Regions from separate parts of the Vibrio sp. R10-SG-ISO4 genome, predicted to be linked through region 2. Evidence: predicted binding sites of a transcription regulator. Region 2 holds the regulator's gene; each other region holds the start of a gene.

Region 1 (3,284 bases), 120 kb from region 2:
ATCAGCACGACGCGCGTGCCGAGAGTTACGGGCTCGAAGCCGTACAAGCATTAGGGCAAGATCCCAATAGCGTGTTTAAAACTCTACTGTTTTCACTCAATGGTGAGGCGAAAAACCTCGCTGTCGCTGTGATACCTGTTAACCAAAAACTCAATTTGAAGCAGGCGGCAAAAGCGGCAAAGGCTAAAAAAGCAGAGATGGCCGATCCGGCTATTGCGCAAACAGTGACAGGGTATATTGTGGGCGGAATCAGCCCGCTCGGGCAAAAGAAGCGATTGGCGACGTTTATCCATCATAGTGCGTTGGAGCGTGAAACGATCTGTGTCAGTGCAGGTAAGCGAGGGTTGGAAATCGAATTGGCGGCGCAAGATTTGGCAAAGCTGACCCAGGGCCAGTTTGCCAATCTTTGTGAAGGCTGAGCGTGGATTAGCGCGCTTCTTCCTCTTCCATTTGTGCGTTGTCGACGACGTGGTTTTCACCCAGATCTTTTGGAAGAACCAGATTTAGCACAATCGCGACGATACCACAGAGGCTCACGCCTTGGAGACTGAACTCACCGATGCCAAACGCCATACCACCAATACCAAAGACTAAGGTAATGGCAACGATGACAAGGTTACGAGATTTGTGCAAATCGACGTGATTTTTGATTAAGGTGTTCAATCCCACGGTCGCAATTGAGCCAAACAACAGAATCATGATACCGCCCATCACTGGCATAGGGATGGTTTGCAGCGCAGCGCCAAGCTTGCCGACCAACGCAAGGACAATAGCCGTCACCGCAGCGTAGGTCATGATCACAGGATTGAAGGCTTTGGTCAGCATGACCGCACCTGTCACCTCAGAGTAGGTGGTGTTGGGTGGCGCACCAAACAGTGATGCCGCCATCGTCGCGACCCCGTCCCCCGCAATCGTGCGATGAAGGCCGGGCTTTTTCAGGTAATCTTTTCCGGTGACGTTTGAAATGGCCAGCATGTCCCCAACGTGCTCCACCGCTGGCGCGATGGCAACGGGAATCATAAATAGAATGGCGTTAATGTTAAATACAGGCGCCGTGAAGTTTGGTAGCGCAAACCATGCCGCTTCTTTAACGGGCGTGAAATCGACAATACCGTAGCCCAAGCTCAGGCAATATCCCACCACAATGCCCCCCAAAATAGGGGTGAGCTTGAGGAAGCCTTTGGCGAAGACACTCAGTAGAATCGTGGTGAGCAGTGAAACAGAAGAGATCACTAGCGCCGCTTGTCCATCAATCAGTTGGGTGCCATCGCCCCCTTTACCCAGTGCCATATTGACGGCGACGGGCGCCAATCCAAGACCAATCACCATAATGACCGGCCCAACCACAACGGGAGGCAGCAATTTATGGATAATCTCAACCCCACGAAGTTTGATTAGACCACCCATTGCGACATACACCAAGCCAGCGGCCATCAAACCACCCATAGTGGCTGGTACACCCCAGGTTTGTACTCCGTAAAGGATAGGGGCGATAAAAGCGAAGGAGGAGGCGAGGAAGATGGGAACAGAGCGGCGAGTCATTAATTGAAAGAGTAAGGTACCAAGGCCAGCACCGAAGAGGGCAACGCTAGGGTCGAGTCCCGTTAGCAGCGGGACGAGAACCAGGGCCCCAAACGCAACAAACAGCATTTGTGCGCCTTGAATGGCATTTTTCATGTCGTCATTCCTTTGTAAAGCGGATAGTTTCGGTCTAGTACATAGCGATAGAGCATAGGTACTAAAAATAAAATCGCGAGATTTTAACATTAAAGCAAACGATTGCAATCTGAGCTTGATCAAATATTGCTCGTTTGAATAGGCAGGTGAACTGCGTTTACTCGGTGCGTTGCTGTTTCACTCCGAGAGTGGCTACGAGGAGAGTGTTAGCCATATCGCGCTTGCTGCTGCCAACCGACCGGGAAAGTTGCCCCGCAGCGGATAGTTGCTTATCATCGCTGTTTGTGAATTCGATTAGATGTAGGAAATGTATGCGCCGTTTAGCTTTACTCGCGCTCGGACTGATGGGTTTGCCAGCGATGGCCTTGACCAATGTGGATCTTTACCGAGCTGAAATCGTCATCGATCAAAGCGAGAATAACGCCGATACCCGAGCTCGCGAAGCTGGGATGAAACAAGTCATCATTCGCGCGTCTGGCGACCCGCAAGCTGCGGATAACGAAGTCGTCAAGAAGGCGCTCTCTCAGAGCGCTCAGTACGTTTCTCAACTCGGCTACGGCAAAATCGGTGAGGATACCTCACTGCGTATGTCGTTTAGCGGCCCTCATATTCGCTCTCTACTCAGTCAAGCGCAACTGCCGCTTTGGCCAGCAACACGTGCGAACGTTTTAGTCTGGATGGTGGAAGAGACGCCCTACGATCGCACCATCATCTGGGAGCATTCTCGCTCTGAGACACTGGTCAACTTGCAGCAGCAAGCGCGAGAGCGAGGCTTGCCCGTGACCGTACCGGTTGGCGATTTTGATGACGTTACCGGAGTGGCTGTCTCAGACTTGTGGGGCGGCTTTATTCAGCCAGTGGGTCAAGCGAGTCAGCGCTACCCGGTTGATGCTGTCTTAGTGGTGAAAGTGCAAGGCGAATCACTACGTTGGACGTTATACGATCAAAAGCCTGCGACCATAGGGGTGACTCGTCAAGCACCGATTAGCGGCGCCAATAATGGTGCAGATGCGGCGAATAAAATGATTAACCAAATCAGCGACTACTACGCGAAAAAGAGTGCGGTGCTGGTGGCGAGTGAGTCTTCTGAGTCCGTGAAAGCACGCTTTATTGAACTCAATGACGCGATGGGCTTTTTCCAACTTGAGAATAAGCTCAAGGCACTGAGCTCAGTCGCCTCGTTAGACATCATCAAAATTCAGGGCAATCAGGTGACGTTTGATGTCCACTTGCTTGCCAGTGTTGAAGAGTTTGAGCAGCAGGTCTCTGCACTCGAAGTGACGCAACTGGAGACCCAGTTTATTCAAACTGAACCCGAGGTAGGGGAGCTCACGCCAACGTTGCCAGTGCAAGGCAGCGATGAGCTCAATCAGCCTAGCGATACGACGACGACCGATTCAACTCTTGTGGCGACAGAGAGTTCGCTGGCGGCTTCAGCCCCGCTTATTCAGACTGAAACGGTGCTGCTGTTCCAGTGGCAAGGTAAACCGTATCAACCTGAGCCGCTACTGATCCAGCCAGACAGTGACGTCTCTGCCAACGAAGCAGTGGCAGAGACTGAAGGTGTGGAGATGGAACCTATTGAGGTAGTAGAGTAAACCACATCA
Region 2 (3,284 bases):
TTTGAAAACATCATCATTGTTAGATATGAACCAAAAAGCCAGTAAAAAATTTCGCCCTAAGGGGAAAACACGTTGAATTCTATGACTAAGGAATGGAAACGCTGAAAAAGCATCGGCTAAAAACGTCTCAAGCCAGCGGTGTTCGGCTGGCTTGAGAAGGGTATTGGAATTAATGAACGCTATCGCTGACTAGCTTTGCAGCTGATTCAGGAGCTCGTCGCGTCTTGCTTGAGGGACCACAGACCAGTGCGTACCTTTAATTGCCCCCTCAAGTGCCCACAGCAGGTCGATACTGACGTCGGCAGAGTGTGTGGAACGAATCGCTTTATACGCTTCCACTGCGCCCGTCTGCTCCAAACGGGAGACACTGTCGATACCCGCTTTCTTGAGCATTCGCTCGGTCGCTAGACGCAAGTTCGGCAGATCTTTCAGGCGCGTTGGTTTGGCGTTGGTTTGACGCTGCTTGTCTTTGTTGGCCGCCTCTAGTGCAGTGTTTGCCATCGCAATAGTCTGAGCGACATCCTGATCCCAGTCATGGCCAAGGGCGTAGTATTTGGTGACCACAGGGAAACCACGCTTTTTATACACGTATGGCTCGAGTCCCTGAGCATTAAACTGTTGGGCCAACGAGTCGTCGGCGCGTATGTGAAGTTTGTCATTTACCACGAGGGCAAACATGGTGTCATCAGCGAAGATTCCGAATCCACCAAACATTGAGCGAGACTTGATCTTGCCCAATGGTTCAAACAATCGCATTGAGTCTTTTAAAATTGGTTTATCCATGCTGTTATTCTCGGTGTATTACAATACGCCACCAAATTCAGGTCCGAGAGATTAGCAAAAATATGCAGGTTTTGTGTCAGTAGGGTGTCATTCTGGCTCATAAAAGAATAATCCTACTCACGGTGTGAGCGCATAATGCGCGCGCAACGTTTAACTCATTGTATTCTTTGCTTTTGATAAAGAATTACGAAGTGCACATTTGCCATCGGCAACCCCGCTACCAAGCAGTCATCAACGTTGAAATAGTTGAGTGGCTGCAACAGGCCGGAAGCTTTGCGTCCCATCCTTTCGAAATGGTTTGCCCTGTTCGTGGCATTCGTCGAACATAATAAGCATAAATAATTTATGGGCTAAACATCACGTTTTGATGGGTTAAATGTGATCTTAGTTCATAAAATAGAGGGGTGTTACCGAGAGAATAAAGCCCAGCGGATGAGAAGTATTCTCGCTGGGCTAGTCGATGTGATGTGCTGAACTTGTTCGTTGGTCTATTTCACCGTCGCCACGGTATCGCGCTCGACGATTTCTGGGTGCATTTCAAAAATACGTTTTTCATGCTCTTTGTCTTTAATACGTTCGAGCAAAATCTCAAATGCGTTTTTACCCACACGGCGCTTCGGCTGGTGAACCGTCGTTAGCGGTGGTGAAAAGTACTCGGCTAGCTCAATGTTGTCATAACCAATGACCGACATGTCTTCTGGAATACGAATGCCTTTTTGCTGTAAACGGCTCATCAAACCGAGCGCCATCGTATCGTTGAAACAGAATACTGCGGTTGGCTTTTCGTCCATGGCGACGATTTTGTCCGCGGCAAGCACGGCGGTATCGCACTCAAAGTTACCTTCTAAGATCCAATCTTCGTTGACGCTCAAACCCGACTCGTTCATTGCGCGCTTAAAGCCTTGGATGCGCTCTTGGCAGGCCGCTTTTTCAAAATGCCCACTCAAGCAAGCAATGCGCTTGTGGCCGTGATCAATCAGGTATTTTGTTGCGAGGTAGCCGCCTTCTTCCGAGTTGTCGATGATTTTATCGGCTTGTGAGCTTTCCGGGCCCCAATCCATCACCACCTTAGGGATGTCTTTATGACGGTCAAGCATTTCGCTCAACTCTTCGGTCAAATCTGAACACATCACTAAGATGCCATCAACGCGCTTTTCCGCCAGCATGCGAATGTAGTCACGTTGTTTCTCGTAGATGCCGCCAGTGTTACACAAGATCAAGGTGTAGCCTTGACGGTAGCAGTAGCTCTCAACCCCGTCGATCACTTCCGAGAAGAAAAGGTTGGTCGATTGAGTAACCAGCATGCCTATTGTGCGTGTCGAGTTACATTTCAGGCTGCGTGCAACGGCACTTGGGGCATAGTTCAACTCTTGAACCGCTTCCATCACTTTTTCTTGCGTGGCTTCAGCGACAAAGCGTGTTTTGTTGATCACATGGGATACAGTGGTGGTCGAGACACCCGCTAAGCGAGCGACGTCTTTAATCGTGGCCATATGGTTTTGTCCTGTCGATGACTGCCTACTATTCTATGAAAAGTTAAGTCTATAAAAGTAAAGTCTATACAAAGTTTAGAGTATGTAGACAGAAAGTATCAGAAACACAAAAACCGCCCTCAAAAAGCGGTTTGTATTTATTAGTTTTATCGTTTGCGGACCGGATTGTAGTCCGCAACGTCGATTTGGGCAAATAAAAAACCCGCCTTTGGGATCTCGCCACACCTTTTGTATGGGCTTAATCGCTATCGCCTTGCAGGTAGGCTTTATCCAATTGAATGAACGCGCACAATAGCGACGACAGCGCCGCATAGAAGCCGAATGTGTCGAGGCGCTGGCAGCGCTCGGCAAACCTCTCAATCCAAGGGAGTAGATGCTGCTCAATAAAATCGGCTTGCTCTTGGTAGGCGAGATGCGTGTCGCCTGCCATCTGCTCTGCTGCATGAGCGCCGCGCACAATCAGGTTACCCAAAAAATCCAGCTCTATGGCGAGATGATCAGAAGGCTCATTGAGCCCTGAATGCACAGCGACGCCGTGTTGTTCAAGTAAAGCGTCCATCTGTTTGGCAGGCTCACCATTGAGCAGTCCTGATTCATCTAAGTAGACAGAGGCGTAAGGCAGCGCGCTGTCTCGGTCGGATTTTAAAAACAGGTCGCAATAGTCGGCTGATAGTTCCAACTGAGCATCTGGCCTGTCTTGCAATCGGTTCAATGCATCGATGAGCCTGTCTGCGGCGACGTTAAGCTCAGGGGTTTGTGCAAGTCCCGTCAGAAAGGTACGTGTGTCCACCGAATGATATTGGGCCAGCTCTTGCTCTGAGAGCTCTTTGGCAAACACGCTCGAAAACCACCAGTAGAGCTCAGCGCGTTGCTCATCAAAGGCGCGCTGCTCTTTTTCGGCGGGAGATAAAGGGTCGGAAATCTGGGCGTTCGGTGTCTCTGGCATGATGGGCTCTCAACTGAATCAGATGCCGTTAAGTCTAACGGATAAAAATGAACAGCGGTCAA
Region 3 (3,284 bases), on a different contig from region 2:
TATAAATGTTCTTTTAGGGGGAGATCGCTGATCACAGCGGCTTTTGCCGATGATCTTATTATGATCATTTATAGAAGCATAGAGCGATGAGAGCAAGCCAGTCGGTGTGATATTGAGTTGGAGATGGGATTTTTGTATATTAGTTTAAGCTAAATTAAAAAGGTAACACAGATCATGAACACCAATCTATGCCCAAGTTGTCAGCAAGAGCTGGAGTGGAATGGCCACTACCACTGCACACAGTGCCAACATGATTACAACAAGATCGGTTGGTGCCCACAGTGCGACAGTGAATTAGAGAAGCTGCAAGCGTGCGGCGCGGCAAATTATTTTTGTAATCAGTGCAACGAACTCAAATCGAAATCAGCGATTCGATTTGAGTTCCGTCCTATTGACTCTAAGAAATCGTAGAAAAGAGGGTGCCGTCGGCTAAACGGGTGACTAAGGTGTCACCTGATTTCATTTGCTTTGTGGAGGTCACTACATCGCCTTGTGCGTTTTGGCTGATCGAGTAGCCACGTTTTAATGTCGCCAGTGGGCTGACCGCATCTAACGTTTCCGCCGCTAACGCGAGTTGATGGCGTTGATAGGTCAAACGTTTATTCATCGCGTCGATCAGTTGTTGCTCTAAACGGATCATGCTTGCGTGTTGATTGGCGAGTTTATGTGCAGGGCTATGCAGGTTGAGTTTGTAGTGCAGTCGCTCGACTCGTTGCTCTGCACTGCGCAATCCATTATCCATCGCTCGCTTGAGGCGAATGTCGAGTTCATCTAACTGCTGGCTCTGACGTTGAAGTTGATGAGTGGGATGTTGACGTTCGAGACGATGCAGCAGGCCAGTCAGGTTGCGTTGTTGCTCAGACACTCTCTGGCGCCACGCACTGAGCAGTTTATGCTCACGGCTAGCGAGCGCTTGCTCTTTATGGCTGTTGTCGCGGCTCACTAGCTCAGCGGCTGCCGAGGGGGTAGGCGCGCGCATATCGGCGACGAAATCGGCGATGGTCACATCCACTTCATGTCCAACCGCACTGATAATCGGGATTTGACTCGCCGCAATCGTTCGCGCTACGACCTCGTGGTTGAAGCACCATAAGTCTTCTAGAGCGCCCCCGCCACGACCGACGATCAAGACATCACATTCGTTACGACTGTTGGCACAGCCAATGGCTTGCGCGATTTGAATCGCGGCATCGTCACCTTGTACTAATGTCGGGTAAATAATCACCGGCAGTGAAGGGTCACGTCGCTTCAGTACATCCAGAATATCGTAGAGCGCCGCACCGGTTTTCGAGGTAATGATGCCAACCCGTTTCGGATGCTCAGGCAGCGGCTTCTTGTTAGTCTGTGCAAACAGGCCTTCAGCAGCTAGCTTCATTTTAAGCGCTTCAAACTCTTGCTGGAGTCGGCCATCGCCTTCCGGCTGCATGCTTTCAATGATCAACTGATAGTCGCCGCGAGGTTCATACAACGAGAGACGCGCTTTGACTAATACTTGATTGCCGTTAGCCGGCTTGAACGTGACACGACGATTATTGCCGCGAAACATCGCGCATTTGACTTGAGCTCGGGAGTCTTTAAGGGTGAGATACCAGTGACCAGACACCGGGGCAGAGAAGTTGGAGATCTCTCCGACCAACCAAACGATACCCATTTCGTTTTCAAGCAGCAGGCGAACTTCTGCGTTGAGGCGAGAGACAGTGAAAATGTTTTGATTGGTGGATCTAGGCACAGCTAATCCCATGGACGTGGGTATGGAAATTAGCGGCAATATAATACATAGCAAGGGGGTGATTGCAAATAAAAAGTAGAAAAATGTGTAGCCAAGCGTTTGCGTTGACCGTATAATCCGTCCGCAATATCTAATCCAAATGCAACATTGTTCTCGCACACTCTAGTGTGAATAGGTTGCCCTCATTATGCGAAACGATGAGATTGGATTGTTCTTTTTACTCCTCTAATTGTGAGATATTGCAAATGCTAAGAATTGCCAAAGAAGCGCTGACATTCGACGACGTACTGCTTGTGCCAGCACACTCCACCGTTCTCCCAAACACAGCTGATCTTCGCACTCAGTTGACGAAAAATATCACTCTTAATATTCCGATGATTTCTGCGTCTATGGATACCGTGACGGAAGCCCGTCTGGCTATCGCTCTTGCGCAGGAAGGTGGCATTGGCTTTATCCACAAGAACATGTCGATTGAGCAGCAAGCGGCAGAAGTTCGTAAAGTTAAGAAATTTGAAGCGGGTGTGGTCACTGACCCTGTTACCGTTAACCCTGAAGCGACCATCGCGGATGTGGTTGCACTGACAGACAAGCACGGCTTTGCAGGCTTCCCTGTTGTCACAGAGAACAAAGAGCTGGTCGGTATTATCACCGGTCGTGACGTGCGCTTTGTTACCGACCTCACTAAGAAAGTCTCTTCAGTGATGACGCCAAAAGAGAGCCTTGCTTCAGTAAAAGAAGGGGCAACTCGTGCTGAAGTGCAAGAGAAGATGCACGAAGCGCGCGTTGAAAAAGTGTTGGTGGTTAACGATGAGTTCCAACTCACAGGTATGATCACCGCAAAAGACTTCCACAAAGCAGAACGTAAACCGAACGCGTGTAAAGATGAGCGCGGTCGTCTTCGTGTTGGTGCGGCAGTGGGTGCTGGCACGGGCAACGAAGAGCGTGTTGCGGCATTGGTTGAAGCGGGTGTTGACGTGCTTTTGATCGACTCTTCACACGGCCACTCTGAAGGTGTTCTTAACCGTATCCGTGAAACTCGCGCGGCATACCCTAATCTCGATATCATTGGCGGTAACGTAGCAACGGGTGCCGGTGCGAAAGCCCTTATCGATGCAGGCGTTAGCGCAGTGAAAGTGGGTATCGGCCCAGGTTCTATCTGTACCACTCGTATCGTAACGGGCGTGGGTGTCCCTCAGGTAACGGCCATCGCTGATGCATCGGAAGTGGCAAATCAACACGGTATTCCCGTTATCGCTGACGGCGGTATCCGTTTCTCAGGCGACATCTGTAAAGCTATCGTTGCTGGCGCATCGTGTGTGATGGTGGGATCGATGTTTGCGGGTACTGAAGAAGCCCCGGGTGAAGTGATTCTTTACAACGGTCGTTCTTACAAATCCTACCGTGGTATGGGTTCATTGGGCGCGATGTCTCAAGGCTCTTCTGACCGTTACTTCCAAACGGACAATGCCGCAGATAAGCTTGTCCCTGAAGGTATCGAAGGACGTATCGCGTACAAAGGCCGCCTAAAAGAGATCGTTCACCAGCAAATGGGTGG

Evidence for each region. The regulator PurR, encoded in region 2, represses purine synthesis genes. The targets are predictions, from matches to a motif close to TNANGNAAACGTTTNCNTNA.
Region 1: the regulator PurR is predicted to act here: its motif matches at 1,768-1,787, upstream of AC6R03_RS13280 (uracil-xanthine permease family protein).
Region 3: the regulator PurR is predicted to act here: its motif matches at 1,817-1,836, upstream of guaB (IMP dehydrogenase).

Annotation. Positions count from the first base shown of each region.
Region 1 is NZ_JCBDHJ010000018.1:75,152-78,435, forward strand. Features, by position in the region: gene ybaK (Cys-tRNA(Pro) deacylase) at 1-419, shown strand, start outside; gene AC6R03_RS13280 (uracil-xanthine permease family protein) at 427-1,677, opposite strand; gene AC6R03_RS13285 (DUF2066 domain-containing protein) at 1,989-3,275, shown strand.
Region 2 is NZ_JCBDHJ010000018.1:192,880-196,163, forward strand. Features, by position in the region: gene AC6R03_RS13845 (TfoX/Sxy family DNA transformation protein) at 190-783, opposite strand; cyclic di-GMP riboswitch class I at 988-1,096, opposite strand; gene purR (HTH-type transcriptional repressor PurR) at 1,272-2,276, opposite strand; gene torD (molecular chaperone TorD) at 2,515-3,222, opposite strand.
Region 3 is NZ_JCBDHJ010000023.1:16,546-19,829, reverse strand. Features, by position in the region: gene AC6R03_RS16895 (zinc ribbon domain-containing protein) at 175-411, shown strand; gene xseA (exodeoxyribonuclease VII large subunit) at 398-1,729, opposite strand; gene guaB (IMP dehydrogenase) at 1,975-3,284, shown strand, end outside.